DNA from 3 places in the Kitasatospora sp. NPDC096147 genome. Region 1 is predicted to be linked to each of the others. Evidence: riboswitches for the same ligand, from Rfam matches in the RefSeq annotation. Region 1 holds a riboswitch; each other region holds the start of a gene.
What was found. Region 1 has a riboswitch for cobalamin ahead of ACIRBX_RS21165 (ribonucleoside-diphosphate reductase subunit alpha). Riboswitches for the same ligand answer to the same signal wherever they lie in the genome.
Positions count from the first base shown of each region.

Region 2: it holds a riboswitch for cobalamin, as region 1 does, so the genes downstream of both, ACIRBX_RS27515 (cobalamin biosynthesis protein) here and ACIRBX_RS21165 (ribonucleoside-diphosphate reductase subunit alpha) in region 1, are expected to answer to the same signal.
Region 3: it holds a riboswitch for cobalamin, as region 1 does, so the genes downstream of both, cobN (cobaltochelatase subunit CobN) here and ACIRBX_RS21165 (ribonucleoside-diphosphate reductase subunit alpha) in region 1, are expected to answer to the same signal.

Region 1 is NZ_JBIWFX010000006.1:193,856-203,599, reverse strand. It holds gene ACIRBX_RS21185 (glycosyltransferase family 2 protein) at 1-42, opposite strand, end outside; gene ACIRBX_RS21180 (LamG domain-containing protein) at 320-1,504, opposite strand; gene ACIRBX_RS21175 (helix-turn-helix domain-containing protein) at 1,616-2,557, opposite strand; gene ACIRBX_RS21170 (GNAT family N-acetyltransferase) at 2,859-3,353, shown strand; cobalamin riboswitch at 3,538-3,680, shown strand; gene ACIRBX_RS21165 (ribonucleoside-diphosphate reductase subunit alpha) at 3,837-6,248, shown strand; gene ACIRBX_RS21160 (ribonucleotide-diphosphate reductase subunit beta) at 6,278-7,273, shown strand; gene def (peptide deformylase) at 7,363-8,016, opposite strand; gene ACIRBX_RS21150 (tetratricopeptide repeat protein) at 8,089-9,069, opposite strand; gene ACIRBX_RS21145 (HD-GYP domain-containing protein) at 9,274-9,744, opposite strand, start outside.
Region 2 is NZ_JBIWFX010000010.1:80,452-90,195, forward strand. It holds gene ACIRBX_RS27490 (CDP-alcohol phosphatidyltransferase family protein) at 1-646, shown strand, start outside; gene ACIRBX_RS27495 (hypothetical protein) at 720-2,210, opposite strand; gene ACIRBX_RS27500 (alpha/beta hydrolase family protein) at 2,391-3,509, opposite strand; gene ACIRBX_RS27505 (helix-turn-helix domain-containing protein) at 3,617-4,309, opposite strand; gene ACIRBX_RS27510 (YidB family protein) at 4,764-5,207, opposite strand; cobalamin riboswitch at 5,351-5,485, shown strand; gene ACIRBX_RS27515 (cobalamin biosynthesis protein) at 5,577-6,533, shown strand; gene ACIRBX_RS27520 (cobyric acid synthase) at 6,530-8,050, shown strand; gene ACIRBX_RS27525 (putative cobaltochelatase) at 8,047-9,744, shown strand, end outside.
Region 3 is NZ_JBIWFX010000004.1:484,312-494,055, reverse strand. It holds gene ACIRBX_RS16425 (precorrin-8X methylmutase) at 1-315, opposite strand, end outside; gene ACIRBX_RS16420 (cobalamin biosynthesis protein CobG) at 312-1,553, opposite strand; cobalamin riboswitch at 1,711-1,833, shown strand; gene cobN (cobaltochelatase subunit CobN) at 1,953-5,561, shown strand; gene ACIRBX_RS16410 (glycoside hydrolase family 18 protein) at 5,635-6,975, opposite strand; gene lnt (apolipoprotein N-acyltransferase) at 7,184-8,824, shown strand; gene ACIRBX_RS16400 (VOC family protein) at 9,004-9,744, opposite strand, start outside.

The DNA.
Region 1 (9,744 bases):
TGCCTCGTTCAACGCCGGGATGACGATCGACAGACGTCGCACGCTTGAGTCCCCCCTGGGAAAATCCGCTGAGTCGGCACATGAGCCCCGTAGCCGCCGACCGACCGGGCAGAACTGTCCACCCATCAGAAGGCCGGTCCCGGACGCACTCTGTCGTGCGTACGTGAACCGGCCCGTGTCTCACAGCAGACCTTATCCGATGCTCACGCACCATCGGCACCCCCGTGACCATGTCGTGATGATCACAGGGGTGCCGGTGGGGGTATGCTGAAAGATTACGGTCCGTCAGATCCGACGGGGCGTCAGGCTCCGCTCCCGGTCAGCCGACCAGCCAGGAGGCCGTCGGCTTCTCCTTGACCCCGTTGGTCTTCAGCGAGGCGATCTGGTCCGCGCTCAGCGCCAGGTTCCAGATCTTGGTGCTGCCGATCACCCCGGCCCAGTTGCCGCTCCACAGCTTGTGCTGGCGGCTGCGGCCGAGCTGCAGCGGGCCCGGACCGGACCAGATCCCCGGCACCTGCGCGGAGGCGCTCTTGGAGGCCGGCTGGCCGTTGACGAACAGCGCGACGGTCTTGGTGCTGGCGTCGTAGACCCCGGTCAGCAGGGCCCACTCGCCGACCGTGTTGATGTTCTCGGAGGCGACCGAGACGATCGTGGAGTCGGCGCCGCCGTCGGCGGTCTGCACCCGGAACTCCCAGAACTTCTTGCCGTCCTGGGTGGCGTTGCGGCCGAGGTCGAACGAGAACGAGGCCCCGTCGCCCTGGCTGATCGCGGTCCGTTGGCCCTCCGGCGCCTCGTTGTAGACCCAGGCGGCGATGGTGAAGCTGCCGTTCACGTCCACCACCTTGGTGGCCGACTCGGCGTGCGAGTTGTTGTTGCTGCGCAGCCGCAGCACGTGGCCGTCCGGCACCCGGCTGACCTCGGCGTCCGGGCCGATGGCCAGATTGGCCTGACCGGAGAGGTCGGCCAGGGTGTTCGGGTCGCCCGGCACGGTGACCGATCCGCCCTGGCCCGGGGTGGCCGAACCCGAGGGCTTGGCGGTGGAGCTGCCGTCGGCCGTCGGCGAGGTGGCGGCCACCGTCGGGGTCTTCTCGTCGTCGGTCTTGTTGATGACGGCGTAGCCCGCGCCGACCCCGAGCGCCACGGCCACCGCGACCACCACGGCGGTGATGGTCCGCTTGCGACGGCGGACCCGCTGCTCCTCCTGGTCGGCCAGCTGCTCCCAGCTCGGGCTCGCGTTCGGCGGCTGCTGCTGGAACTGCTGGAACTGGGCCTGCGGGTGCGGGTATCCGTAGCCGTCCTGCGACGGGTAGCCACCCTGCGCGGGGTAGCCCCCCGGAGCGGGGTAGCCGCTCTGCGGATGCGGGTACCCGTACGCGGCCTGCCCCGGGATCTGGCCGGGCTGCACGGGCGGGAACGCGCCCGCCGGCGCCGCCTCGTTCGGCGTCTGAGAGGGATGCTGGCCCGGAGTCGGGGCAACGTCCGGGCGTTCCGTACCGTCAGTCATAGTGCGGATGCTAGAACATGGCGCCCCGACAGCCGACGGCCTCCCCACCGAACCGATACCGAAGCGGAACCTGCCGGGGGTGTACCGGCCCCGGCGGCGGGTGACGTCCGCTCAGCCGAAGGTCCGCCGGTACGCCTGCGGGGTGGTGCCGAGCCAGCGGGTGAAGTGGTGCCGCAGAGTGGCCGCGTTGCCGAAGCCGCTGGACGAAGCCACCGTCTCCACCGGCTCGTTGGTGCCCTCCAGCAGCCGCTGGGCGAGCAGCAGGCGCTGGTTGGTGAGCCAGCGGTGCGGGGTGGTGCCGGTCTCCTGCTGGAAGCGCCGGGCGAAGGTGCGCGGGGACATGTGCGCCCGGGCCGCCAGCTGATCGACGGTCAGCTCCTGGTCCAGGTGGTGGCGCAGCCACTCCAGCAGGCCGCCGAGCGAGTCCGCGTCGCACTCCGGCAGCGGCCGGGCGACGAACTGGGCCTGCCCGCCGTCCCGGTGCGGGGCGACCACCATCCGGCGGGCGATCCCCCGGGCCACCTCCGCCCCCTGGAGCTTGCGGACCAGGTGCAGGCAGGCGTCGATGCCGGCCGCCGTACCGGCCGAGGTGATCACCGGGTCCTCGTCCACGTAGAGCACGTCCGGCTCCACGGTCGTGAGCGGGAAGCGCGCCGCCAGCCGCTCGGTGTGCTTCCAGTGCGTGGTGGAGCGGCGTCCGTCCAACAGCCCGGCGGCGCCCAGCAGGAAGGCCCCGCTACAGATCGACAGCACCCGGGCGCCCCGGTCGGCCGCGGCCCGCAGCGCCTCGATCAGCACCTGCGGGTACTCGTCCCGGACGTGGGTGGCGGCGGCGATCACCAGGTCCGCCCCGGCCAGCCGCTCGGCGCCGTGCTCCACCTCGATCCGGTACCCGGCGTGGGTGCGCAGCAGCCCGGGCCGGTCGGAGGCGACCGCGAACTCGTAGAGCGGCAGCCCGTCGTCCCGCCGGTCGAGGCCGAACACCTCGGTGGCGACGCCCAGTTCGAACGGGTGGACGTCCTCCAGGACCACGGTGACCACGTTGCGCAGCATGGCGCCAGGATGCCCGATGGCAGGATATCGACGCAATGGGTTGTTCCTGCCACTCGTGGCAGCCGGGGCCCGGCGGAAGACTCGACGGCATGGACCTCCCCTCCGCCCTCGCCCTGCTCGCGATCCTCTCCGCCTTCGGCCTGCTCGGTGCCCTGGTCGGCCGCGATGTGACCCGCAACTCCCGCCACGGGCGCGACAACTGGCACCGCCCCGGGGGCTACCCCGCCGACCCGTCGACCGCCGATCGGCTGCACGGCACCCCCGGAGCCGGTTCGGACACCCGTTCGGGCAGACTGTCCGGATGGACATCGTCATCCGCCCCGCCGTCGAGGCCGACCTCCCCGCCGTCGGCGCCGTCACCCACGAGGCGTTCGTCGGAGACGGTCACAGCCCGGCCGACGGCCCCTACGCCTCCCAACTCCTCGACGCCCGCCCGCGCTTCGAGCAGGCCGAGCTCCTCGTCGCGGCCGACCCGGCCGACGGGCAGCTGCTCGGCTGCGTGACCTTCGCCGTCGGCGGCACCCCGTTCGCCGACATCGCCGCGCCGCACGAGGGCGAGATCCGGATGCTGGCGGTCTCCGGCGCCGCCCGGGGCCGCGGCGTCGGCGAGCAGCTGGTCCGGGCGGCGATCGCCCGCAGCCGCGAGCTGGGCCTGGCCGGCATGGCCTTCTCCACCCGGCCGTCGATGACCTCGGCGCACCGGCTGTACGAGCGCCTCGGCTTCCGGCGCACCACCGAGCGGGACTGGGACGTCCGCCCCGGCGTCCGGCTGCTGGTCTACACGATGACCTTCTGAGGAGCAGCTCCGAGACCTTCCGAGCCCGCTCCGACGGCTCCGTGGGGGCGCCCGGCCGGGCGCCCCCACGGACGTGTCCGGAGGCCGCCCGACGGCCTCCTCCAAGCCCCGCAAGGGTCCTGCGATGACGGACCGGAATAGGACGATCACGGCGACGCGCCACTAGATATGGGGGCGCTCATCTCAGGCGCCACAACATGTATGCTCGCTCTCGCTGTCGATGCAGGGGAACCCGGTGGAAGTCCGGGACTGCCCCGCAGCGGTGAGCGGGCGCCCCACAACGGCCCCCCGCGAGTCCGATGACCTGCCGACGGCGTGCCACACGGCTTCCCCGCAGACGCCTTGCAGCACAGCTTTGACGTCCGGGCCTCGCGGGTGGGCCGGGGGTGATCCGCGCGCGCCGTCAGGCGTTCCGCGCGTGCTCCCCTGCGCCCGATCGGGCCCGGCAGCCATGCCGACCGCCGCCGCCAGGAGAGAAGCGCCTTGACCATCGCTGCCTCAGTTGCCCTGCCCGCCCAGGGAACCGCCGAAGACCGGACCGACCCGGGGGCCGCACTGCTCCGGCTCCTCACGGACCGCAGCGCCGACCTCCCCCAGGTGGACCCGGGCCACGTCGCGGCCGCTGCGCTGCGCGGCCGGCACGCCGGCTCGGACTTCGCCGAGCTGCGCGGCCTGGCCGTGGAGGCTGCCGCCTCGATGATCGCCGAGGACCCGCAGTACTCGAAGCTCGCCGCCCGGCTGCTGGCGCTGGAGATCCGGGACGAGGCCGTCTCGCAGGGCGCCGTCACCTTCGCCGCCTCGATCGCCGTCGGCCACGCCGAGGGCCTGATCGGCGACGTCACCGCCGCCTTCGTGGCCAAGCACGCGACCGTCTTCAACGGCCTGATCGACCCGGCCGGCGACGACCGCTTCGAGTACTTCGGCCTGCGCACCGTGCAGTCCCGCTACCTGCTGCGCCACCCGATCACCCGTCAGGTGATCGAGACCCCGCAGCACTTCCTGCTCCGGGTCGCGGCGGGCCTGGCGGTCGGCGACACCGAGCAGTCGGTGGCCGAGGTGGCCGAGCTCTACCGCCTGATGAGCCGGCTGGAGTACCTGACCTCCTCGCCGACCCTCTTCAACTCCGGCACCAAGCACCCGCAGATGTCCTCCTGCTACCTGCTGGACTCGCCGCTGGACAACCTGGACTCGATCTACAACCGGTACGCCCAGATCGCCCGGCTCTCCAAGCACGCCGGCGGCATCGGCCTGTCCTACTCGCGGATCCGCTCGCGCGGCAGCCTGATCCGGGGCACCAACGGCAAGTCCAACGGCATCGTCCCGTTCCTGCGCACCCTGGACTCCTCGGTCGCCGCGGTGAACCAGGGCGGCCGCCGCAAGGGCGCGGCCTGCGTCTACCTGGAGACCTGGCACGCGGACGTCGAGGAGTTCCTGGAGCTCCGCGACAACACCGGCGAGGAGGCCCGCCGGACCCACAACCTGAACCTCGCCCACTGGATCCCGGACGAGTTCATGCGCCGGGTGAACGCCAACGCCGACTGGTCGCTGTTCTCCCCGGCCGACGTCCCCGAGCTGGTCGACCTCTGGGGCGCCGAGTTCGACGAGGCGTACGTCAAGGCCGAGCAGGCCGGCAAGGCCGTCCGCACCATCCCGGCGCAGACCCTGTACGCCCGGATGATGCGCACCCTGGCGCAGACCGGCAACGGCTGGATGACCTTCAAGGACGCCTCCAACCGGGCCGCCAACCAGACCGCGCTGCCCGGCCGGGTGGTGCACTCCTCGAACCTCTGCACCGAGATCATCGAGGTCACCGACGACTCCGAGACCGCCGTCTGCAACCTCGGCTCGGTCAACCTGGGCGCCCACGTGGCCCCCGGCGCCACCGCCGCCGACCTGCTGGGTGCGATGGACTGGGAGCGGCTGGACGCCACCGTGCGCACCGCCGTGACCTTCCTCGACCGGGTCATCGACATCAACTTCTACCCGACCACCGAGGCGGGCACCTCCAACTCCCGCTGGCGCCCGGTCGGCCTCGGCGTGATGGGCCTCCAGGACGTCTTCTTCCAGCTCCGGCTGGACTTCGACTCCGCCGAGGCCAAGCGGCTCTCCACCCTGATCGCCGAGCGCATCATGCTCACCGCCTACGAGCGCTCCAGCGAGCTGGCCGAGCAGTTCGGGCAGCACGAGGCGTACGGCGAGACCCGGGCCGCCCGCGGCCAGCTGCACATCGACCACTTCGGCGTCACCCCGGAGTGGACCGGCCGCTGGGACGCGCTGCGCGCGAGGATCGCCACCACCGGCCTGCGCAACTCGCTGCTGCTGGCCATCGCGCCGACCGCGACCATCGCCTCGATCGCCGGCGTCTACGAGTGCATCGAGCCGCAGGTCTCCAACCTCTTCAAGCGCGAGACCCTCTCCGGCGAGTTCCTCCAGGTCAACCCGTACCTGGTCCGCGAGCTCAAGGAGCTGGGCGTCTGGGACCAGCAGACCCGGGACGCGCTGCGCGAGTCCAACGGCTCGGTCCAGGACTTCAGCTGGCTGCCCGGCGAGGTCCGTTCGCTCTACCGCACCGCGTGGGAGCTGCCGCAGCGCGCGCTGATCGACCTGGCCGCCGCCCGTCAGCCCTACATCGACCAGAGCCAGTCGCTGAACCTCTTCATGGCGGCGCCGACCATCGGCAAGCTCTCCTCGATGTACGCCTACGCCTGGAAGGTCGGTCTGAAGACCACCTACTACCTGCGTTCGCGCCCGGCCACCCGGATCGCCCAGGCCGCCTCCGGCGCCGCCCGCGCCGCCGCGCCCGTGCCGGTGAACACCCCGACCCTCACCCCGGAGGAGGAGGCCGCGCTGGCCTGCTCCCTGGAGAACCCCGAGTCCTGCGAGGCCTGCCAGTGAGCACCCCCGACACCCCCGGCCGCGAGAAGATGCTGCTCGACCCGGGCTTCGAGCTGACCCTCCGTCCGATGCGGTACCCGTCGTTCTACGACCGGTACCGGGACGCGATCAAGAACACCTGGACCGTGGAGGAGGTGGACCTGCACTCCGACGTCGCCGACCTCGCCAAGCTGAGCGAGGGCGAGCGGCACATGATCGGCCGGCTGGTCGCCTTCTTCGCCACCGGCGACTCGATCGTCTCGAACAACGTGGTGCTGAGCCTCTACAAGCACATCAACTCCCCCGAGGCCCGGCTCTACCTGTCCCGGCAGCTGTTCGAGGAGGCCGTGCACGTCCAGTTCTACCTGACGCTGCTCGACACCTACCTGCCCGACCCGGACGACCGCGCGGCGGCCTTCGCGGCGGTGGAGAACATCCCCTCCATCCACCAGAAGGCGCAGTTCTGCTTCAAGTACATGAACGCGGTCGACCACATCGACTCGCTGCAGACCAAGGAGGACCGCCGCGCGTTCCTCCTCAACCTGATCTGCTTCGCGGCCTGCGTCGAGGGCCTGTTCTTCTACGGCGCCTTCGCGTACGTGTACTGGTTCCGCAGCCGGGGCCTGCTGCACGGCCTGGCGACCGGCACCAACTGGGTGTTCCGGGACGAGTCCATGCACATGGACTTCGCCATGTCGGTGGTGGACACCGTGCGCGAGGAGGAGCCCGACCTCTTCGACGACACGATGGCCAAGCAGGTCACCGAGATGCTGGAGGAGGCCGTCGAGGCCGAGCTCCAGTTCGCCCAGGACCTCTGCGGCGAGGGCCTGCCCGGGATGAACACCGAGTCGATGCGCCAGTACCTGGAGGCCGTGGCCGACCAGCGGCTGGCCCGGCTCGGCCTGCCGATCCGGTACGGCTCGACCAACCCGTTCGGCTTCATGGAGCTGCAGAACGTCCAGGAGCTGACCAACTTCTTCGAGCGCCGGGTCTCCGCCTACCAGGTCGCGGTCGAGGGCTCGGTCGCCTTCGACGACGACTTCTAGGCCGGCCCGCTCCCGCAGGACCCGACACGAAGGCCGCCGCCCCGGAGCTCCGGGGCGGCGGCCTTCGTCGTGCTCGGCGTGACGGGCCGTCAGTCGTTCGGCACGACCTCGTAGCGCGGGGTGCCCTCGGCCATCTGCTTCAGGGCGTCCTTGCGGTCCCGCTTCGACAGCTTGTCGATGTAGAGGAAGCCGTACAGGTGGTCGGTCTCGTGCTGGAGGCAGCGGGCGAAGAAGCCGGTGCCCTCGACCCGGACGGGCTTGCCGTCCTTGTCCTGGCCGGTGACCGCCGCGTAGTCCGGGCGGGGCAGCTCGGCGTAGGCGGTGGGGACGGAGAGGCAGCCCTCGTTGCCGTCGTCCAGGTTCCGCGGGCGGTCGGCCGGGAAGGGCTCCAGCACCGGGTTGACCACGTGCCCGACGTGGCGCACGCCCTCGTCGTCCGGGCAGTCGTAGACGAACACCTTGGCGTCCACGCCGATCTGATTGGCCGCCAGGCCGACGCCCTCGGCCGCGTACATCGAGACGAACATGTCGTCGATCAGCGCGGACAGGTCGGCGTCGAAGGCCGTGACGGTCCTGGTCTCCCGGTGCAGCACCGGGTTCCCGACCACGGTGATCGGACGGGCCGTGCCCTTGGAGGTGTCCGGCAGCTCCCCCACGATCCGGCCCGCGCCCGACTCCGCGTGGTCGTGGTCGTGGCCCTCGTGGTCGTGGCCCTCGTGGTCGTGGTCGTGCTGGTCCGCCATCGCTCCCGCTCTCCTGCTTACTCGGATCTTCCGGGTAAAGAGTACGGTGCGCGCACCCGTGGCGGCCCTTGCTCAGCAGACCTCTTCGAGGTCCCGGTAGGCCCGGGCACCCGGTGCCGCCGCCACCCAGCGGTCCAGCAGCGAGCGGACCAGGCCGGCCGGCGCGGCGATCCCGCACTCCCGCTCGGCCAGCCAGGCCAGCCCCGAGCCGGCCTGGCTGAGGTGGCTGAGGTGGCCGGGGTGGGCGGCGTCCCCGTCGTCGTGCGGGTCGTGGTGCACGGTCCGGCCGTCGTCGCTGGGCATCCGGCTCTCCGAGCAGGCCCGGCAGAGCAGCCGCACCGAGGAGGTCCAGTCCTCGGCCGCGTAGCCCGCGTCCGCCACCAGCCGCTCCAGCGCGTCCCGGTCGGCGGCGGTCTCGGCGTGCAGCAGCACCACGTAGGTCGGCACCGGGGAGGGCGCCCAGAGCTCGATCTCGTCGAAGACCGGATAGGCCGTGCCGTCCGCCACCCGCTCGCCGTGCGGGGCGCCGTCGTGCAGCACCACCTCGCCCCAGCGGCGGCCGGAGGAGGGCAGCGGGATGGAGAGCACCTCGATCCGGGCCGGGTCCAGCCGGCGGCCCCAGACCACCTCGGCCTCGCCCTCGGGCGAGAGCCGGACGGGCGTGGTGCCCAGGTCCAGCGAGACCGGGCCGTCCTGCGCGCCGCCGGGCAGCCGCAGGCCGTACGCCTGCCAGGAGCGGCGGGCCAGTGCCCAGTCCTGGAGCGCGGTGGCGGTGATGCCGAGGTTCCACCAGTCGGGCGCGCCCTGCTCGCGGTCGAGCAGCGCGACCGCCCGCAGGCCGGCCGCCCGGGCCTGCTCCCAGTCCCGGCGGAACTTGTGCAGCAGGGCCAGGTTGAACCAGGAGTCGGAGAGCCAGGGCTCCAGGTCGGCGGCCATCACCAGCAGCGTGCCGGCGTCCTCGTAGCGGCCGTCACCGATCAGGGTGAACGCCCGGTCGGTGGTCTGCCGCCAGGTCGCCGACGGCCGGTGCCGTGCGCGGTGGAAGATCCTCACGTTCCGTCCCTGCCGTAGTCGTCCGCCGGTTGCCCGGCCCGTCGGGGCGGGGGCTCGCGGCCCGCCCGGTCCGGGCCCTTTCCACGCTATGACCGCATCCAACCACGCCGCCCCGGGGCCGCGCTCCCCGCGAGGGTGCTCAGTCAGGTCCCGGGGGCCCTGCGGCCGGATCCGTCCCGGCGCTGTCAGGTACCCCCGCCGGGATCAGTCCGGGTACCGAGGACCCGGCATCGAGCCGAGCACGCCGCCCAGGGCGTCCAGCACCCGGGGGTCGTAGATCCGTCCGCCGCCCGCCCGCAGCCGGACCAGCACCTCCCGCCGGCCGTCCCGCTCGCCCAGCCCGCCGGCCCGGGCGGCGGCCGAGAGGTCGTCGAAGGCGTTGGCCACCCGGATGATCCGGGCCGCCAGCGGCACCGAGCGGTCCTCCCGGCCGTCCGGCCCGCAGTACGGGTCGGCCAGCCGGGCCACCTGCCCGGCCACCTGCCCGGGCACCCCGGTCCGGCTGATCACCTCGCTGCCGAGCCGGGCGATCCGCTGCTGCTCGGCCGGCGGCAGCAGTGCGGTGGCCCCGCCCGGCACCGGCTCCACCAGGGAGAGCTGGCCGATGTCGTGCATCAGCGCGGCGTACTCCAGCAGGGCGAGGTCCCGACTGCCCAGGCCCAGCTCGCGGCCGAG
Region 2 (9,744 bases), on a different contig from region 1:
GCACAGCGCCGCCACCGCGGTGACGCTGCTGCTGATCGGCTCGATGTGCGACCTGTTCGACGGCCTGGTGGCCCGCAAGCTGCGCTCCTCGGCGCTGGGTGCGGAGCTCGACAACCTGGCCGACCTGATCAGCTTCGGCATCGCCCCCGCCTACTTCGTCGCGGTCTGGGGCATCGTCAGCCCCGGCTCGGACCAGCGCTTCTCGGCGCTGATCGCGCTCACCGTGCTGCTGGCGGTGGTGCTCCGGCTGGCCCGCTTCTCGGCGGTCAAGATGGCGCCCGGGATCTTCCAGGGCATGCCCTGCCCGATGGGCGCCATGACGGTGATCGCCATCGTGCTGCTCGACCCGCCGTTCGTGCCGGGCCTGCTGATGATCTTCGGCGTGGCCTACCTGATGGTCAGCCGGATCGAGTACCCGAAGCCGCAGGGCATGCTGGCCACCGCCACCCTGTGCTGGATCGTGGTCTCCATCGGCTGCCTGGCCGCCTGGGCGGCCGGCCTGCCCGGTGGCAACACGCTGATGCACATCGGCGCGATCGCCCAGATCACGCTGGCCGCGATGGCCCCGCTGCTGGTGATCCGCCGCAAGGTCGGCCAGAAGGTCGGCGACGTGCGGGCCCGCCGCGCGGAGTCGCGCGGCTGCTGACCGCGCGTCAGGACGTACGAGGAAGGCCCCGAACCGGGATCCCGGTTCGGGGCCTTCCTCGTACGTCCTGACGCTACGCGCCGCCGTCGTGCACGCTGAAGGCGCTGCGGCGGGCCGCCCGGGCCACCACCGGGTCCGGGTGGACCGAGGCGACGGCGGTCAGCACCGAGGCCGCCCTGGGGTGCCCGGACTGCCGCGCCCGGTGGAACAGCCGGACCGGCTCGCCGGCCGAGGCGCCCTCCACGTGACCGACCAGCAGGCTGGTCTCCCCGTGGTCCAGCACCGCCGCGGCGGTGTCCACCCAGAGCCAGGCGGCGTCCTCGGCGGTCAGCACGTCCGAGGGCAGCACTCCGGCCTCGTCCGACTGCTCGGCCAGCCAGAGCAGCGCGTACGGCCGCAGCACGGGCTCGTCCACGGCCGCCCGGACGCCCTGCTCGGCGGTGCCGCCGGCCACCCGGAGCGCCTCGAAGGCCAGGCCGCGCAGCAGCGCGTCCTCGCCCCGGGCGGCGTCCAGCAGCTCGGCCACCGCGCGGTCCACGGGCCGGGCCGCGACCCAGGCACGGTACTCGGCCCTGGCCGGACCGGGCGAGTAGTTGGCGCAGGCGTCCAGCAGCTCCAGCGCGCTCTGCTCGATGTGCCCGGCGGCGGTCTGCGCGACGGTGCAGATCTCCTCCAGCTTGGCCCGCACCGCCCAGTGGCCCAGCGGGGAGAGCTCGGCGGCCTCGTCGTGCCGGGTGAGGGCACCGACGGCGGCCAGGCCGTCCAGCATCCAGTCCAGCACCGCCGCGACCTCGGCCGGGGCATGCGGGGTGTCGATCTGGGGCTCGCGGCAGGTGCCGCGAACCGCCGAGACGGCGGAGGCGGCGTGCGGCACGGGCGAGAGCGGGCTGGTGCCCGCCGCCACCCGGCGCTCGTCCAGGCCCCGGCGGAGCAGCTCCAGCAGCTCGCTGTCGGGGACCGGGCCGTCCACCAGGTGCAGGAAGGAGAGCAGCTGCGGGGCCTGGTCGACGGCCTGGCCCGCGAGCACCGCGAAGACGCCGCGCATGGCGGCGGGCGGCATCGGGGCGACCAGCGTCCAGGCGTCGAACAGCGCCGACCAGCCGCGGATCACGGCCTCGTCGTCGTGCTCCCAGGCATGCAGCCGCCAGCCGGGGGCGGCGCCGCCCTCGCGGGCCTCCACCAGACCGACCAGCAGGGCCTGGCCCCACGCCCGGGCGGCGGCCCCGACGGTCATCGCCAGGGCCTTCCCGGCGGCCCGGGCATCGTCGGGGAGCAGTTCGCCGCGCTTGTCGACCTCGCCCAGCTCGCCCGCCCAGCGGGCGATCCGGACGGCGTCGGCGAGCATCCGCCGGGCCAGCGGGGCCAGCTCGGCGGGGGCGGGCAGGCCGTCCGGAACCGGCACCCGGCCCCGTCCGGGCTTGGGTGCGGGCGTGCGGCGGCGGGGGGCGCCCGGCTGCACGGTGTCGGGCCGGCGGGCCGGTCCGGGGAGACGGGTCACCGTCGCACCGGTGCCGGTCTTCGGCTGGAGCGGGGCATCACGGTCGCGCGGATTCCGAGACGTCACGCCGTGCAGTCTTCCCCGTGTGTGGGCCTCCTGTCACATCGGCTTTTCGCGCGAGCGGTGCAAACCCGACCGAGAAGGTCATTTTTTCGGTCATTGCCGGTAGTGGAGAGGCCGTGGCGGGTCCGGGGAGCGGCGGCGAAGGCCGAGGCCGGGCGGGTGCCGCCCGGCCGGGGGCGGACCTCACAGGAGCGGCGTCAGCCAGCGACGCAGGATCTCGGTGTAGCCGGCCGGGTCGGCGTTCCACAGGGCCGCGTGCTCGGCGTGCGGGACGGGGTGGAGGCTGACCAGGTCGGCCCGGAGCCCGGCCAGCCGGGCGGCGGCCGCGTAGGGCGCGATGGAGTCGTCCGGGCTGTGCAGCAGGAGGGTGGGCACGTGCAGGTCGGTGCCGGAGGCCAACCGGGCGAAGCCGGCCAGGTCGACCCCGGCGCGGCCCTCGGCCGCCAGGGCGCCCAGCTCGGCCACGGCGGCCGGGACGCCGGCCCGGGTGCGTTCGCGGCGGACCGTCCGGGACCAGTCCAGGACCGGCGAGTCCAGCACCAGCCCGGCGATCGAATCCCGCCAGGCCGAGCGGGCGGCGGCCTGCAGCACCATGGTGGCGCCGACCGACCAGCCGTGGAGGATCACCCGGCCCGCGCCGCTCTCCAGGGCCAGCCGGATCGCCGCCTCGACGTCCTCCCACTCGGTGTCGCCGAAGTGGCTGAGACCGTCCGGTGACTCCGGGGCCCCCTGGTCGCCCCGGTAGGTGACGGTCAGGGTGGGGAGTTCGAGCGCGCGCAGGGCCGGGAGCACCGGGAGCGCCTGGGTGCGGTCGGCACCCGGGCCGTGGACCAGCAGGACCCAGGTGCCGCGCTTGCCCGGGGTGTACCAGGCGGGCAGGTCGCCGAGCTCGCCGAGCGCGATGGTGTCGGTGTAGCCGAGGTCGAGGGCGGAGCGCGGGTCCCCGGTGAGCACCCGTGGCGTGAACTCGACCTCGGTGCCCGGGTCCAGCGAGCCGCCGTCCACCTTCTCCAGCCGCCGGGTGACGGTCTGCGGCCCGGTGGCGAGCACCTCGCCGACCACCGCGTGCCCGCCGTTCGGCCACTCCAGCGCGTACCGGCCGGGCCGGGAGGTGGCCGTGGAGCGGGTGAGCACCACGCCGCCCGGGGCCAGGTCGTGCACCCGCAGCTCGGGAGCGCTGCCGGGCTCGGGCCGGCCGGGCTTCACCACGCCCTGGGAGGCCCGGCGGCCGATCAGCAGGACGGCCGCTCCACCGGCCCCGACGACGGTGGCGGCCACCATGGCCGCGGTTCCCCAACGCATGGCGCTCCCGGATGTACTCGGTACGGGTCTCGGACGTTGCGGTCCATTCGACCGGGGGCCGGGGCCCGGTGCCACCGGAGCGCCGCCGTAAGGGAGGAGACGGCGGGTCAGACCGGGAGGTCGGTGGGGTGACGGGACAGCAGCTGCCAGAACCGCTCCAGCGGCGGCAGGTCCGGCGGCTGCTCGGCGGCCGGGGTGGTGGCGGTGCCCCAGTGCTGCGGCACGACGTGGTCCTGCTGGAGCTCGGCGAGCACCTCCTCCAGCAGCGGACGCGGCAGCGGGACCAGCTTGGCGACCGGCTTCACCTGGCTCTGCCAGCGGCCGTCCACGCACTGGCGCAGGCACTTCTCCAAGGCGTCCTGACGGTGGGTCACCCGCGCGAAGGCCCGGAGGGTCAGGCCGAGCACCCGGGCCAGCTCGTAGGACTGCTCCGGGTCGCCGGGCCAACTGCCGGTCAGTTCGGCCTGCTCGTACGCCCGGAGGGTGATCCCGATCCGGCGGGCGGCCTGCTCCTGGCTCAGCTCCCTGGCCACCCGGAAGTCGCGCAGGCTGCCCGGGGCGGTGCCCATCAGCTGCGCGGGCGGGCACCACAGGGCTCGGGCCAGCGCGATGAACTCGGCCTCGTCCGGGCGGTACTCCCCGCTCTCCCAGCCGATCACGTGGGTGGGCAGCAGCCGCACCCCGTGGGCGGCCATCCCGGCCGCCACCTGCTCCGGGGTCAGCCCGAGGCCGGTCCGGTGGGCCCGTGCGGCGGCGGGCGAGAACGGGACCGGCGAGGGCGGGGGCGGTCTGCGGCGCATGCCCCAGACCGTAGGGGCGGCCGTGTCCGGGGCTGCACCCGCTGAACGCACGAACCGCGCTCCCGGGCCCGGGCGCGGGGTTGGAGCTTCACACCACCCCTGACGGGTGATCACCCGAGTCGGCTGGGAGATAACGACGGCGGGGCCGACACCGAGGCAGAACGCGAAGCCAGGCCCGGGGACAGAACGCGAGGCCAGGTACCGAGGCAGAACGTGCGGCCAGGGGCGGCGACAGAACGCGAGGCCGGGCACCGAGGCAGAACGTGCGGCCGGGGGCGCGAGGAACTGCGCGCAGGGGAACGGCAGCACCTGCAACTGACTGACGGTGGTTCAGTTGCACGTGCTGCCGTTCCCCTTCGCGCAGTTCCTCGCGCCCCCGGTGTAACCGAGTGCGTTCCTCGCGGCACCGGGGTGACCGCAGTGCGTTCCTCGCGAGGGCGGGGCGGCCGCGAGGTCAGTGGAGCTTGCCGAAGAGTTCCTCGATGGTGGCCGGGGTCGGCAGTTCGCCGTTCGGGGTGAGGCGGTCGACGGTGGCCGGGAGGTGGGTGGCGAGGGTGTCGGCGGCCTGGTCGGGGGTGATGCCGGCGTTGCGGGCCAGCATCTCGAGCTCGCCGGGCGGGAGGGCGGCGGCGAGTTCGGAGCCGGTGACCGGGTGGTTGTCCCCGGTGCCGACCCAGGACTTGGCCTGCATGCCGAGCCCGCCCTCCGTCAGCTGCTGGAGCAGGGCGCCGAGCCCGTTGCCGCGCCCGGCGCCGTTCGCGGCGAGCGAGCCGAGCAGGATGGAGAGCAGGTTGCCCGCGCTGCCGTTCCCGCCGCCGCTGCCACCGAGCAGGCCGCTGAGGAGTTTGCCGAGATCGGTCATCGCCGTCCTCTTGTTCTTCCGGGTCAGCCACGGCAACGCTGCCGCGCCACCGCCAGCCTGACCCGCCGCCGGGCGTGCTGCACGGTGGGGCGGGCGACCGTGTGACCAAACCCTCGACGGGCTTTGTTGACGCCCGGTCGAGGCCCGTGGTGGGATCTTTCAGCCAATCGGAGGCAAGCAGAGGAAGCCGGTGCGAATCCGGCGCGGTCCCGCCACTGTCACCGGGGAGCACGCTCGATCCATGGTCACGACGGCCCGCCCAGGCGGCTGTGGGAAGGCCCGAGGGTGTGTCCGACCCGGAAGCCAGGAGACTCTCACCCCCGTTACGTCGAGCCAGGGCGCGGACCCTGAGTGAGGACACGCACTGATGCCGCCTGCCCGGAGCCACGCCGACTCGCCCGCACCGTGCGTCGTCTGACCCCTTTTCTGCTGGGCACGGCGGCCGGCTACCTGGCGGACGCCCGCTTCGGTGACCCCCGGCGCGGCCATCCGGTGGCGCTGTTCGGCTCGGCCGCCACGGCGCTGGAGCGCCGGATCTGGCGCGACCACCGGGCGGTGGGTGCCGCGTACACCGCCGTCTGCGCGGGCGGCGTGGCCGCCGGGGCGGTGCTGGCCGGGCGGCTGGTGCGCCGCAGCCCGGTGGCCGAGGCCGCGCTGGCCGCTGCCGCGACCTTCACCGTGCTCGGCGGCAGCTCGCTGACCAGGGAGGCCCGGACCATCGGGGCGGCCCTGACGGCGGGTGATCTGACGGCGGCCCGGGAGCGCCTGCCGCACCTGTGCGGGCGGGACCCGAGCGGGCTGGACGGACAGCAGATCGCCCGTGCCGTGGTCGAGTCGGTGGCGGAGAACACCGCCGACGCGGTGGTGAACGCCCTGGTCTGGGGCGCGCTGGCGGGCACCCCTGGGCTGCTGGCCTTCCGGGCCGTCAACACGATGGACGCGATGGTCGGCCACCGCTCGCCGCGCCACCTGCGGTTCGGCTGGGCCTCGGCCCGGCTGGACGACCTGGCGGGCTGGCCGGGAGCCCGGCTGACCGCGCTGCTGACGGTGGCCGCCGCGCCGGAGCCGCGAACGGCCCGGCTGGTGTGGCGGCGTGACGGCGGATCACACCCGAGCCCGAACGCCGGGCAGGCGGAGTCGGCCTTCGCGGGCGCGCTGGGGGTGCGCCTCGGCGGCACCCTGCGGTACGGGGACCGCGTGGAGCACCGGCCGGTGCTCGGCGCCGAGCTGCGCCCCGTCGGCGTGCCGGACATCGAGCGGGCCTGCGCGCTGTCGCGCCGGGTCGGCGTGCTGGCGCTGGGCGCCGCGCTGCTCGGACGGACCGTCATCCACCGCACGCTGCACAGGAGGAGGAGCACATGAGCAACGCACTGCTGGTCGCCGGGACCACCTCGGACGCGGGCAAGAGCGTGGTGACGGCGGGCATCTGCCGCTGGCTGGCCCGGCAGGGGGTGCGGGTGGCCCCGTTCAAGGCGCAGAACATGTCGCTGAACTCCTTCGTCACCGCCGACGGCGCCGAGATCGGTCGGGCCCAGGCGATGCAGGCGCAGGCCGCCCGGGTGGAGCCGGAGGCGGCGATGAACCCGGTGCTGCTCAAGCCCGGGGCGGACGCCCGCAGCCAGGTGGTGCTGCTCGGCAAGCCGGTCGCCGAGGTCGGGGCGATGGACTACCGGGAGCGCAAGCCGTACCTGCTGGAGCGCTCGCTGGAGTGCCTGGCGGATCTGCGCAGCCGGTACGAGGTGGTGGTCTGCGAGGGCGCCGGCTCGCCGGCCGAGATCAACCTGCGGGACCGGGACATCGCCAACATGGGCCTGGCCACGGCGGCGAAGCTGCCGGTGGTGGTGGTCGGCGACATCGACCGGGGCGGGGTGTTCGCCGCGATGTACGGGACGCTGGCGCTGCTCTCGGCCGAGGACCAGGCGCTGGTGGCGGGCTGGTTCGTGAACAAGTTCCGGGGTGACGCGCGGCTGCTGGAGCCCGGGCTGCGGATGCTGCACGACCTGACGGGCCGTCCGGTGCTCGGCACCCTGCCGATGCTGCCGGGCCTGTGGCTGGACGCCGAGGACTCGCTGGACCTGACCACCGTGGTGGACCGGGGCGCGGTGCGCGGGCCGGTCGGCAAGGACGTGCTGCGGGTGGCCGTGGTGCGCTTCCCCCGGCTGTCGAACTTCACCGACCTGGACGCGCTGGCCCAGGAGCCGGGCGTGCTGGTGCGCTGGGCGACCAGGGCCGAGGAGTTGGCCGACGCGGATCTGGTGGTGCTGCCCGGCACCCGGGCCACCGTGGCCGACCTGGCCTGGCTGCGCGAGCGCGGCATCGAGCCGGTGCTGCGCGAGCGGGTGGCGGCCGGCCTGCCGGTGCTCGGGGTCTGCGGCGGGTACCAGATGCTCGGCCGGGAGATCGTCGACGAGGTGGAGTCGAAGGCCGGGCGGGTGGACGGTCTGGGGCTGCTGCCGACCCGGGTGGTGTTCGGCCGGGAGAAGGTGCTGGCCCGGCCGGTCGGCGAGGCGTTCGGCGAGCGGGTCGCGGGGTACGAGATCCACCACGGCGTGGTGACGGTGGAGGAGTCCGCCGAATCGTTCCTGGACGGCTGCCGGGTCGGGCCGGTGTACGGCACCACCTGGCACGGAGCGCTGGAGAACGACGGCTTCCGCCGGGAGCTGCTGCGGATGGTCGCCCGGCTGGCCGGGCGGGCGTTCGTGCCCGCGCCGGACACCTCGTTCGCGGCGGCCCGCGAGGAGCGCCTCGACCGGCTCGGGGACCTGATCGAGGAGCATGCCGACACGGATGCCCTGTGGAGAATGATCGAATCCGGCGCACCGGCCGGCCTGCCCTTCGTCCCGCCGGGGGCGCCGCACACCGTGGAGACCGAGCGATGACCGACGTGCGTTACCCCTTCACCGCGATCGTCGGGATGCCCGACCTGCGGCTCGGGCTGCTGCTGAACGCGGTCTCCCCCGCCGTCGGCGGGGTGCTGGTGCGCGGCGAGAAGGGCACCGCCAAGTCGACCATGGTCCGCGCGCTGGCCGGGCTGCTGCCGTCGATCACCACCGTGCCCGGCTGCCGCTTCGCCTGCGACCCGGCGGGCCGGGACCCGCAGTGCCCGGACGGCCCGCACGACGGGGCCACCGGGGACGAACGGGCCGCGTACCTGGTCGAGTTGCCGGTCGGCGTCTCGGAGGACCGGATCGTCGGCTCGCTGGACCTGGAGCGGGCGCTGGCCGAGGGCGTCAAGGCGTACGAGCCCGGCCTGCTGGCCCGGGCGCACCGGGGCGTGCTCTACATCGACGAGGTGAACCTGCTCCAGGACCACGTGGTGGACCTGCTGCTGGACGCCGCCGCGATGGGCCGCTCCTACGTCGAGCGCGAGGGCGTCTCGGTCCGGCACGCGGCCCGCTTCCTGCTGGTCGGCACGATGAACCCGGAGGAGGGCGAGCTGCGGCCGCAGCTGCTGGACCGCTTCGGGCTGACCGTGGAGATCGCCGCCACCCGGGATCCGGTGGAGCGGGCCGAGGTGGTCCGCCGCCGGCTGGCCTACGACGCCGACCCGGCGGGCTTCGCGGCGCGGTTCGCGGCGGAGGAGGACGCGCTGGCCGAGCGGATCACCACCGCGCGGGAGCTGCTGCCTCAGGTGGAGCTGACCGACCTGGCGCTGCGTCAGATCACCGCCGTCTGCGCCGCGTTCGAGGTGGACGGCCTGCGGGCGGACATCGTGATGGCCCGCACCGCCGTCGCGCTGGCCGCCTGGGACGGCCGCACCGAGGTGCTGGAGGAGGACGTCCGCAAGGCCGCCCAGCTGGCGCTGCCGCACCGGCGGCGGCGCAATCCCTTCGACGCGCCCGGTCTGGACGAGGAGCAGCTGGACCGCACCCTGGACGAGCACCGCGACGAGCCCGAGCCGCCGCAGGACCCGCAGGGCCCCGAGGGTGACGGACCGGACGACAACGGCGGCGGACCGGACGGCGGCGGTGCGCCCGAGCCGCAGGGGGACGCGCCGGACGGCCGCGCCGGCTCCGAGGCGCCCGACGCTCCGGAGCCGAACGTGCCCTCCCAGGGCGGGAGTTCGAACGCCCCGGTGGCCTCCGCCGGGGAGCCGTACCGGACCCGGCTGTTCAAGGTGCCCGGCACCGGCAAGGGCGCCCAGGGGCGCCGCTCCCCCGCCGAGACCGACGGTGGGCACACCGTCCGGGCCCGCCGCCCGCAGGGCCAGCTGTCCCGGCTGCACCTGAGCGCCACCCTTCAGGCCGCCGCTCCGCACCAGGTGGCCCGGGGCCGGGACTCGCGCGCGCTGCGGCTGCGCAAGGACGACTTCCGCGAACAGGTGCGCCAGGGACGGGAGTCCAATCTGGTGCTGTTCGTGGTGGACGCCTCCGGCTCGATGGCGGCCCGGCAGCGGATGACCGCCGTCAAGGGCGCCGTGCTCTCCCTGCTGATGGACGCCTACCAGCGCCGGGACAAGATCGGCATGGTCACCTTCCGGGGCTCCGGCGCCGAGTTGGCCCTGCCGCCCACCTCCTCGGTGGAGGTCGGCGCGGCCCGGCTGGAGCAGCTGCCGACCGGTGGCCGCACCCCG
Region 3 (9,744 bases), on a different contig from region 1:
GGCGGGCACCGAGGGGTCGGAGAGGGTGCAGATCACCTGGTTGTCGGCGGGCAGCCGCTTGCGGGTGACACCGCTGGCGACCATCGAGACGTCGCACAGGATCGGCGCCCCGGCGTTCAGCGCGGCGCGCGCGTCGGCCACCACCTCCGGCGACCAGAGCAGGTCCTTCACCAGGTCGGTCATGCCGCAGGCGTGGATCATCCGGACCGCGACCTGGGCCACGTCGGTCGGCAGGTGGGCCAGTTCGGCCTCGCGCCGGATGGTGGCAAAGGACTCGCGGTAGATGGCCGCGCCGTCCTTCTCGTACTCGATCACTTGGTCCTCCGGGCCCCGGCTGCCGCCGGGGCCATCTGTTCGGTCGTCAGGTCCTGCGTGGTGGTCTTGCCGGAAATCCGATGGGCCGTCACCCGGTAGGTGGCCGGGCCGCTGGCCAGCACGTCCACCCACTCCCCGCCGGGGTGGCCGCACCGCCGCTCGCAGCCGGACCAGTGCACCGGCAGTCCGGGCGCACCGGCTCCGTCCAGGGCCCGGGCCGCGTCCGCCCGGACGTCGGCGAGCGACTTGGCGCAGCCGGGGGCGCCGGTGCAGGCGGTGGCCAGCTCCCAGGGCGTACCGGGCGTCAGGCGCAGCCCCGCGGCGGCCAGTTCGCCGGCCGCGCCGGGCAGCGCACCCGGGAGGACGACACTGCGCCAGGGCGTGATCCGCAGCTCACCGGCCGAGGCGGCGGAGGCGGCGGCCAGCGCCCGCCACTGGGCGGCGCCCAGGCTGCCGAACCGCGTCCCGGCCACCAGCCCGCCGGCGAACGGACCCACCTCGGGGGCGCCGCCCGCGCGGCGCGGCAGCGGCTCGGCACCCGGGTCGAGCAGCCCGGCCGCCTCCCGGACGAACCAGGCCTTCACCCCGGCCGCCGCGACCGCCGCCAGGAACTCCCCGGCTGCCGCGACCGCCGCCGCCGGGGCCTGCCCGGGGGCGATCCGGCGGGCGGTGGCGGCCCGGCCCAGGCGCAGCAGCGCGCCGCCGTCCGGCGTTGCGATCAACGTCACATCGGCGTCCAGCGCGGCCACGTCGCCCCGGCCGTCGTCGAGTACGAAGAGGAACAGCCCGGCCAGCCCGGCGGCCGGAGCACTGGCGCACAGCCGGGCGTCCAGCTCGCGCGTCCAGGCCCGGACGTCGGCGTGGCCGAGGCCGTCCAGGCCGGAGAGCGGGGAGGCGATCACGTTGCGGACCCGCTCGTGGGTCTCCGAGGGGAGCAGCCCGGCGGCCCGCAGCCGGGCCCCGAGCCCGGCGCCCGCGTCGTCGGCCAGACCGCGCAGCTGGACGTTGCCGCGCGAGGTCAGTTCCAGCCGCCCGTCGCCGAGTTGCTCGGCCGCCTCGGCCAGCGCGAGGGCCTGAGCGGTCGTCAGCAGTCCCCCGGGGATCCGCACCCGGGCCAGCGCGCCGTCGTCGGCCCGGTGCAGCCGCAGGGCACCCGGGCAGGCGTCACCCCGGTCGCGGTCGGGCGCGCCGGGGCGTGGCCCGGCGACGGGTGGCGTGGGTGGCATGGCGGCGAGCATACCCACGTTCCGCCGGTTTGCTCCTGTCCGCTGCGTCACGTCCGAGCGGGCCCGCTCCGCCGCTGATCAGGATCGTCGGGGTCATCCGACGGACCTTCGGGACCCTGGTCCGCTCCCGGGGAGCACCCCGTACGATGCTCCCCGGATGGGTGTACGCCCAGCCAACGCCAGCGACGGCGCCATGGGGAGGAAACCGGTGCGAATCCGGTGCGGTCCCGCCACTGTGACCACGGCCCGGCCGTGGGAGCCAGGAACTCCTGCCGTCCTCACACCAACCCGGGGCGCGGACCCCGAGGAAGGCTCCGCCATGCCCGTGCGCCGTACGCCCGCGCCCCGTCGCGCCGCCGTCCCCTCCTGCCCGCCGTCCCGGCGTGCCGTCACGGCCGGGAGGGCCCCCGCATGATCCTGCTCCTCTCCACCTCCGACACCGACCTGCTGAGCGCCCGCGCGTCCGGCGGTCCGGTCCCGTACCGGCTGGGGAACCCGGCCCGGCTCGGGGTGGACGACCTGCCCGCGCTGCTGGAGGGCACCGACCTGGTGGTGGTCCGCCTGCTCGGTGGCCGCCGGGCCTGGCAGGAGGGCCTGGACGCGCTGCTCGCCGGGCCCCGCCCGGTGGTGGTGCTGACCGGCGAACAGGCCCCGGACGCCCAGCTGATGGAGCTCTCCACCGTCCCGGCCGGCCTGGCCGCCGAGGCGCACGCCTACCTGGCCCACGGCGGCCCGGCGAACCTCGCCGAGCTCGCCTCCTTCCTCTCCGACACCGTGCTGCTCACCGGCCACGGTTTCGCGCCGCCCGCCTCGGCCCCGGCCTGGGGTCCGCTGGAGCGTCAGGCGGCCGACAACGACGGCCCCTTGGTGACGGTGCTCTACTACCGCGCCCACCACATGAGCGGGAACACCGCCTTCGTGGAGACCCTCTGCCGGGCGATCGAGGCCAAGGGCGCCCGCGCCAAGGCGCTGTACTGCGCCTCGCTGCGCGGCGCCGAGCCGGAGCTGCTGGCCGAGCTGGCGCAGGCCGACGCGCTGGTCACCACCGTGCTGGCGGCCGGCGGCACCCGCCCGGCCGACGCCCAGGCCGGCGGCGACGAGGACGCCTGGGACGCCGGTGCACTGGCCGACCTGGACCGCCCGATCCTCCAGGCACTCTGCCTGACCTGGTCGCGCGAGCAGTGGGAGGCCAGCGACGACGGGCTCTCCCCGCTGGACACCGCCACCCAGATCGCCGTGCCGGAGTTCGACGGCCGCCTGATCACCGTGCCGTTCTCCTTCAAGGAGCTGGACGCCGACGGCCTGACCGTCTACGCGGCCGACGCCGAGCGGGCCGCCCGGGTGGCCGGCATCGCGGTCGCCCACGCGAGGCTGCGTCACGTCCCGGCCGCCGAGCGGCGGTTGGCCCTGGTGCTGTCCGCCTACCCGACCAAGCACGCCCGGGTGGGCAACGCGGTCGGCCTGGACACCCCCGCCTCGGCGATGCGGCTGCTGGCCCGGCTGCGGGCCGAGGGCATGGACATCGGCACCGAGGTGCCGGGCCTGGACCTGACCGGCGACGGCCACGAGGGCGACGAGCTGATCCACGCCCTGATCGCGGCCGGCGGCTACGACCAGGACTGGCTGACGGACGACCAGCTCGCCCGGAATCCGGTGCGCATCCCGGCCGCCGACTACCGCCGCTGGTACGCCGAGCTGCCGCAGGGCCTGCGCGAGCAGGTCGAGGAGCACTGGGGCCCGGCCCCGGGCAACCTCTACGTCGACCACTCGCGGAACCCGGACGGCGACATCGTGCTGGCCGCGATCCGCTCCGGGAACCTCCTGGTCCTGATCCAGCCGCCGCGCGGCTTCGGCGAGAACCCGGTGGCGATCTACCACGACCCGGACCTGCCGCCGAGCCACCACTACCTGGCCGCCTACCGCTGGATCGAGGCCGCCCAGGCCGACGGCGGCTTCGGCGCCCACGCCGTGGTGCACCTCGGCAAGCACGGGAACCTGGAGTGGCTGCCCGGCAAGACCGCCGCGCTCTCCGCCGAGTGCGGGCCGGACGCGGTGCTCGGTGACCTGCCGCTGGTCTACCCCTTCCTGGTCAACGACCCGGGCGAGGGCACCCAGGCCAAGCGCCGGGCGCACGCCACCCTGGTCGACCACCTGGTGCCGCCGATGGCCCGGGCCGACTCCTACGGCGACATCGCGCGGCTGGAGCAGCTGCTCGACGAGCACTCGAACATCGCCGCGATGGACCCGGCCAAGCTGCCCGCCATCCGGGCGCAGATCTGGACCCTGATCCAGGCCGCCAAGCTGGACCACGACCTCGGCCTGGACGAGCGCCCCGAGGACGACGGCTTCGACGACTTCCTGCTGCACGTCGACGGCTGGCTGTGCGAGATCAAGGACGTCCAGATCCGGGACGGCCTGCACGTGCTCGGCCAGGCCCCGGCCGGCGAGGACCGGGTCAACATCGTGCTGGCCATCCTGCGGGCCCGGCAGATCTGGGGCGGCGTCAGCGCGCTGCCCGGCCTGCGCGAGGCGCTCGGCCTGGACGAGGCGGCGCTGACCCTGGGCGCCACCGACGCGGCCGAGGCGCAGGCCCGCGCCCTGGTCGAGGCGATGGAGGCCGAGGACTGGGCCCCGTCCGCGGTGGAGAAGGTGGCCGCCGGGCACCCGGAGGCGGTCCGCGAGGTGCTCGACTTCGCCGCCCGCGAGGTGGTCCCCCGGCTGACCGCCACCACCGACGAGCTGGACGCGGTGCTGCACGCGCTGCGCGGCGGCTTCGTCCCGGCCGGCCCCTCCGGCTCGCCGCTGCGCGGTCTGGTGAACGTGCTGCCGACCGGCCGCAACTTCTACTCCGTCGACCCGAAGGCGGTGCCCTCCAAGCTGGCCTGGGAGACCGGCCAGGCGCTGGCCCAGTCCCTGGTGGACCGCTACCAGGCGGACAACGACGGCGAGTTCCCGTCCTCGGTCGGCCTCTCGCTCTGGGGCACCAGCGCGATGCGCACCGCCGGTGACGACATCGCCGAAGCCTTCGCCCTGCTCGGTGTCCGCCCGGTCTGGGACGACGCCTCGCGCCGGGTCACCGGCCTGGAGCCGATCCCGCTGGAGGAGCTGGGCCGCCCCCGGATCGACGTCACCCTGCGGATCTCCGGCTTCTTCCGGGACGCCTTCCCGCACGTGGTCGCGCTGCTGGACGACGCCGTCCGGCTGGCGGCCCGTCAGGAGGAGACCGAGGCGGAGAACTTCGTCCGCGCCCACGTCCAGGCCGACCTGGCCGAGCACGGCGACGAGCGCAAGGCCACCACCCGGATCTTCGGCTCCCGCCCCGGCACCTACGGCGCGGGCCTGCTCCAGCTGATCGACAGCCGGGACTGGCGCACCGACGCCGACCTGGCCGAGGTCTACACGGTCTGGGGCGGCTACGCCTACGGCCGCGAGCTGAACGGCCGCCCGGCCCGGGAGGAGATGGAGACCGCCTACAAGCGGATCACCGTCGCGGCCAAGAACACCGACACCCGCGAGCACGACATCGCGGACTCGGACGACTACTTCCAGTACCACGGCGGCATGGTGGCCACCGTCCGGGCGCTCACCGGCAAGGCCCCGACCGCCTACATCGGCGACTCGACCCGCCCGGAGACGGTCCGCACCCGTACCCTCACCGAGGAGGCGGCCCGGGTGTTCCGCGCCCGGGTGGTGAACCCGCGCTGGATGGAGGCGATGCGCCGCCACGGCTACAAGGGCGCCTTCGAGATGGCCGCCACGGTGGACTACCTGTTCGGCTACGACGCCACCACCAACGTGGTCGCCGACTGGATGTACGAGAAGCTCACCCAGGAGTACGTGCTCGACCCGACCAACCGGGAGTTCCTGGCCGAGGCCAACCCCTGGGCGCTGCACGGGATCAGCGAGCGCCTGCTGGAGGCGGCCGACCGCGGCCTGTGGGCCGAGCCGGACCCGGCGCTGATCGAGGAGCTGAAGGCCGCCTTCCTGGAGACCGAGGGCGACCTGGAGTCCGACGGCTAGTCAGCCGCGTACGGGAATGCGCACGGGGGGACCGGTGGCCGCCGGTCCCCCCGTGCCGTCCTGTGGTGGAGCGTCAGCGACGCTTCAGGCCCTGGTCCAGGGCGGTGATCAGCTCACCGTTCGGGGTGTCCCCGTCCAGCGCCCAGATCATCGCGCCGGCCAGCCCCTCGTTGCGGATGTACGCGGCCTTGGTGCGCAGCACCGTGGGGTCGTCGTAGGTCCACAGGGTGGAGCCGTCGAACAGCCAGGCGCTGCCCTTGTCCCGGCTGCGGTAGATCTTGTACGTGCCCGAGTCGGCCAGCTTCTTCAGCGCCTTGTAGTCCTCGGTGCCGGCCACCCAGGTGGCCGGGGCCGGGCCGGTGGCCGGCTGGTCGAGGCCGTCGCCGCCGCCGGTCACGCCCGTCCAACCCTGGCCGTAGAACGGCACGCCGACCACCAGCTTGTTCGCCGGGGCACCCCGGTCGAGCCAGGCGTTGACGGTCTGGTCCACGCTGAAGTCGCCGCGCTTGGCGTACAGCGCGGACTGCTGGGCGGTCTTCTTCTCGCCGGAGACGTGGAAGTCGTAGCCCTGCAGGTTGACGAAGTCGAAGTCCTTGATGATCTTCTTGACCTCGAAGCCCGCGTCGATCTTCGCCGGGGCGGTGGGCACGTAGGCGCTCAGGTCGTAGTGCTTGTGCCGGCCCTGGGTACGGGCGTAGGCGTCCAGCTGGACCCGGAACTCGTGCACCAGCTTGGTGAAGTTCTGCTTGTCCTCGGGGCGGATGCCGTTGCCCTCGTTGCCCTCCGAGCCGGGCCACTCCCAGTCGAGGTCCACGCCGTCGAACACCCCGGCCGCCGCGCCCGCGCCGCCCCGGGCACCGTCCACCGGGAGGTTGCCCTTGATGTAGGTGTCGATGCAGGAGGAGACCAGCGCCTTGCGCCCGGCGTCGGTCAGCACCGCGTCCGAGAAGTGCGCCGATCCGCTCCAACCGCCCAGCGAGATCTGCACCTTGAGGCCGGGGTTCTTCGCCTTCAGCTCACGGAGCTGGTTGAAGTTGCCCGCCAGCTTCTGCTCGGCGGTGTCGGCGACGCCGTCCACCGAGTTGGCCGCGTCGACCGGGCGGCCGTAGTCGGCCCACGGGTCGGCGCCGGGCACGTTGCCGACCAGGCACTTGCCGTCCTTGCCGATGGCGCCGAAGGCGTAGTTGATGTGGGTCAGCTTGGCCGCCGTGCCGCTGGTCTGCAGGTCCTTGACCTGGTAGTTGCGGCCGTAGATGCCCCACTGGGTGAAGTAGCCGATCCGCTTGTAGGCGGGGGCTCCGTTGCCGTGGCCGTGGTCACCGCCGTGGGCGGAGACGGCGGGGGCGATGGAGACGAGGAGGCCGAGGGCCGCGGCGGACGCGACGGTCAGCCGGGTGAAGGATCCGTGACGCATGTGCTCGTTCCTGTTGTGGGACCGGATGGAGCGTTGCTGCTGGGAAGGTATTGGTCTGAACCAGTAGCGTCAACCGGTTGTCCATTCTGCAAAACTTTCCCCAAGCCCGCTTGACAGTTCGAGCCAAAACCCGTTTCCGCCAAGCGACTTGACGCGCCATCAGTGCGCCTGCGGAGCAGTCCGCGGCCGACCGGGCTAGCGTTGGACCATGAAACCGCCCGCCTCCCTCCGCCACCCCGCCCGGTACGCCGCGCTGGCCGCCGGCGCACTGCCCGTGCTCGCCTTCCCGGCCCCCGGCCTGGCCTGGTTCGCCTGGGTCGCGCTGGTGCCCGGGCTGGAGCTGATGCGGCGGGCCGGCAGCGGGCGGGAGGCCACCGTCCGGGGCTGGTGGTTCGGGGCCGGCTTCATCCTGGTGTCGATGTCCTGGCTGGTGCCCTCGATCGGCCCCGGGCTGCTCGCGCTGGCCGTGGTCTTCGGCGTGCTCCCCGGCGCGGTCGGGTACGCGGTGTGGCGGCTGCTGGCGCCCCCGCTGACGGTGCGTCGGAGCCTGCTGGCCCTGCTGGTGGTGCCCTCGGTCTGGGTCTGCACCGAGTTCGTCCGCTCCTGGCACGCGCTCGGCGGTCCCTGGGCGCTGCTCGGCGCCACCCAGTGGGAGCACCCCGCCGTGCTCGGCCTGGCCTCCGTCGGCGGCGCCTGGCTGGTGAGCGCGGCCGTCGCGGCGGCCAACGTCGGCGTGCTGATCCTGCTGACCGGCCGCCGGCTGCGGGTCCGCGTCCTCGCCGCCCTCGCCGTGACCGCCGCCCTGCTGACCGGCCCGCTGCTGTTCGCCGCCCTGCCCGCGCCGGCCTCCTCCGGTGACACCGCCACCCTGGCCCTGGTCCAGCCCGGCGAGGTCGCCGACTCGGCCGCCCGGTTCGCCGCGAGCGAGCGGATCACGGCGGGCCTGACGGACCGCCACCCCGACCTGGTGGTCTGGGGCGAGAGCAGCAGCAACGCCGACCTCGACCGGGACACCGCCGCCCGGGAGCGGGTCCAGCGGCTGGCCGCCTCGGTCGGCGCCCCCGTACTGGTCGGCGAGGACGCCCGCAAGGGCGACGGGCTGATCTCCAAGGACGCCGTACTGGTCACCCCCGACGGCGTCGCCGAGCGCTACCGCAAGATCCGGCTGGTGCCGTTCGGCGAGTACGTCCCGCTCCGGCCGCTGCTGGGCTGGCTCACCGGCGTCAGCCGGGCGGCGGGCGAGAACCGGGCGCCCGGGACCGACTTCCACCTGCTGCACACCACCGACCGGGCCGGCCGGCCGCTCCCGTTCGGGGCGCTGATCTGCTTCGAGTCCACCTTCCCCGACATGTCCCGGGTGGCGGCGGCGGACGGCGCCCGGATGCTGGTCCTCCAGTCCGCGACCTCCACCTTCCAGGACTCCTGGGCCCCGCAGCAGCACGCCTCCCTCGGCGCCCTGCGGGCCGCCGAGACCGGCCGCCCGGTGGTGCAGGCCGCCCTCACCGGCGAGTCCGTCGCCTACGACCGCCAGGGCCGCCGGATCGCCCGCCTCACCACCACCGCCTCCGGCGCCCTGACGGTCCGCCTCCCCCTCGCCGCCCCCACCGCCACCACCTGGTACACCCGCCTCGGCGACTGGGTCCCCTACACCGCGGCTGCCGTCACCCTGACCGCCGCCGCCCTCGCCCTCCGGGCCCGGCCCCGGAGGGGCCGTCAGGGGCACGGGGAACTGCGCGCGGCGGAAGGCACCCACCCGACGGCCGGGAACGGGGACTCACCTGCAAGTGACCGCCCGCACCCGGCAGTCGGCCCGATCCCTTCCGACTCGCGCAGTTCCTCGCGCCCCTAACCACTCGCGGCTCGGCCACGAACAACGGGCCAGCCACCCACCAGGGTCGCGGGGAACCGCACGGACACGGACGGACACCCGCAAGTGGTGCGCCGTACACGGCAGTTGGTCACCGTCTTCCGCAGCGCGCAGTTCGCCGCGCCCCTGACGGCCCCTCCGGTGCCGAAGGGGCCGCCGGGTCAGCCCAGTGCCTGGTACAGGCCGAACACCGCACCGAGCGGATCCTTGAGGACGGCCAGCCGGGGCCCGTCCGGGGCGTCGGTCGGCGGGAGGACGGCCTCGCCGCCGAGGATGACGGCGCGTTCGGCGGTCAGGTCGACGTCGGCCGCCTCGAAGTACGGCATCCAGTACGGCGGGAGGTCGGCGGGGAACTGCTCCCCCATGTCCAGCACCCCGCCGAAGTCCGTCCCGTCCAGGCCCCACTGGGTGTACTGCTCACCGGAGCTGACGCTCCAGCCGAACAGCCCGTGGTAGAAGCCGACCGCCCCCGCCACGTCCCGGGTGGCCAGCTCGATCCACCCCGCCGCGCCCGGCTCCGCGAACCGCTCCGCCCCGGGGAAGGCCCGCCCCCGCCACAACCCGAACACCGCCCCGGCCGGGTCCGCGACCACCGCGAACCGCCCGAGGTCCAGCGCCTCCATCGGCCCGGCGAGCAACTGCCCACCGCTCGCCTGCGCCGCCTCCGCCGCCGCGTCCACGTCCTCCACCGCGACCGACACCGACCAGGCCGTCGGCTGCCCCTCCGCCACCAGCTGCACCACCGAGGCCACCACCGCCCCCTCCAGCCGCATGACGGTGTAGCACATCGCCTCCGGCCGGGGATCGGTCTCGCCCTCCCAGCCGAACAGCTCGCCGTAGTACCGCTGCGCCGCACCCGGATCGGCGCTGCTGTGCTCGAACCAGCACGGCCGCCCCGGCCG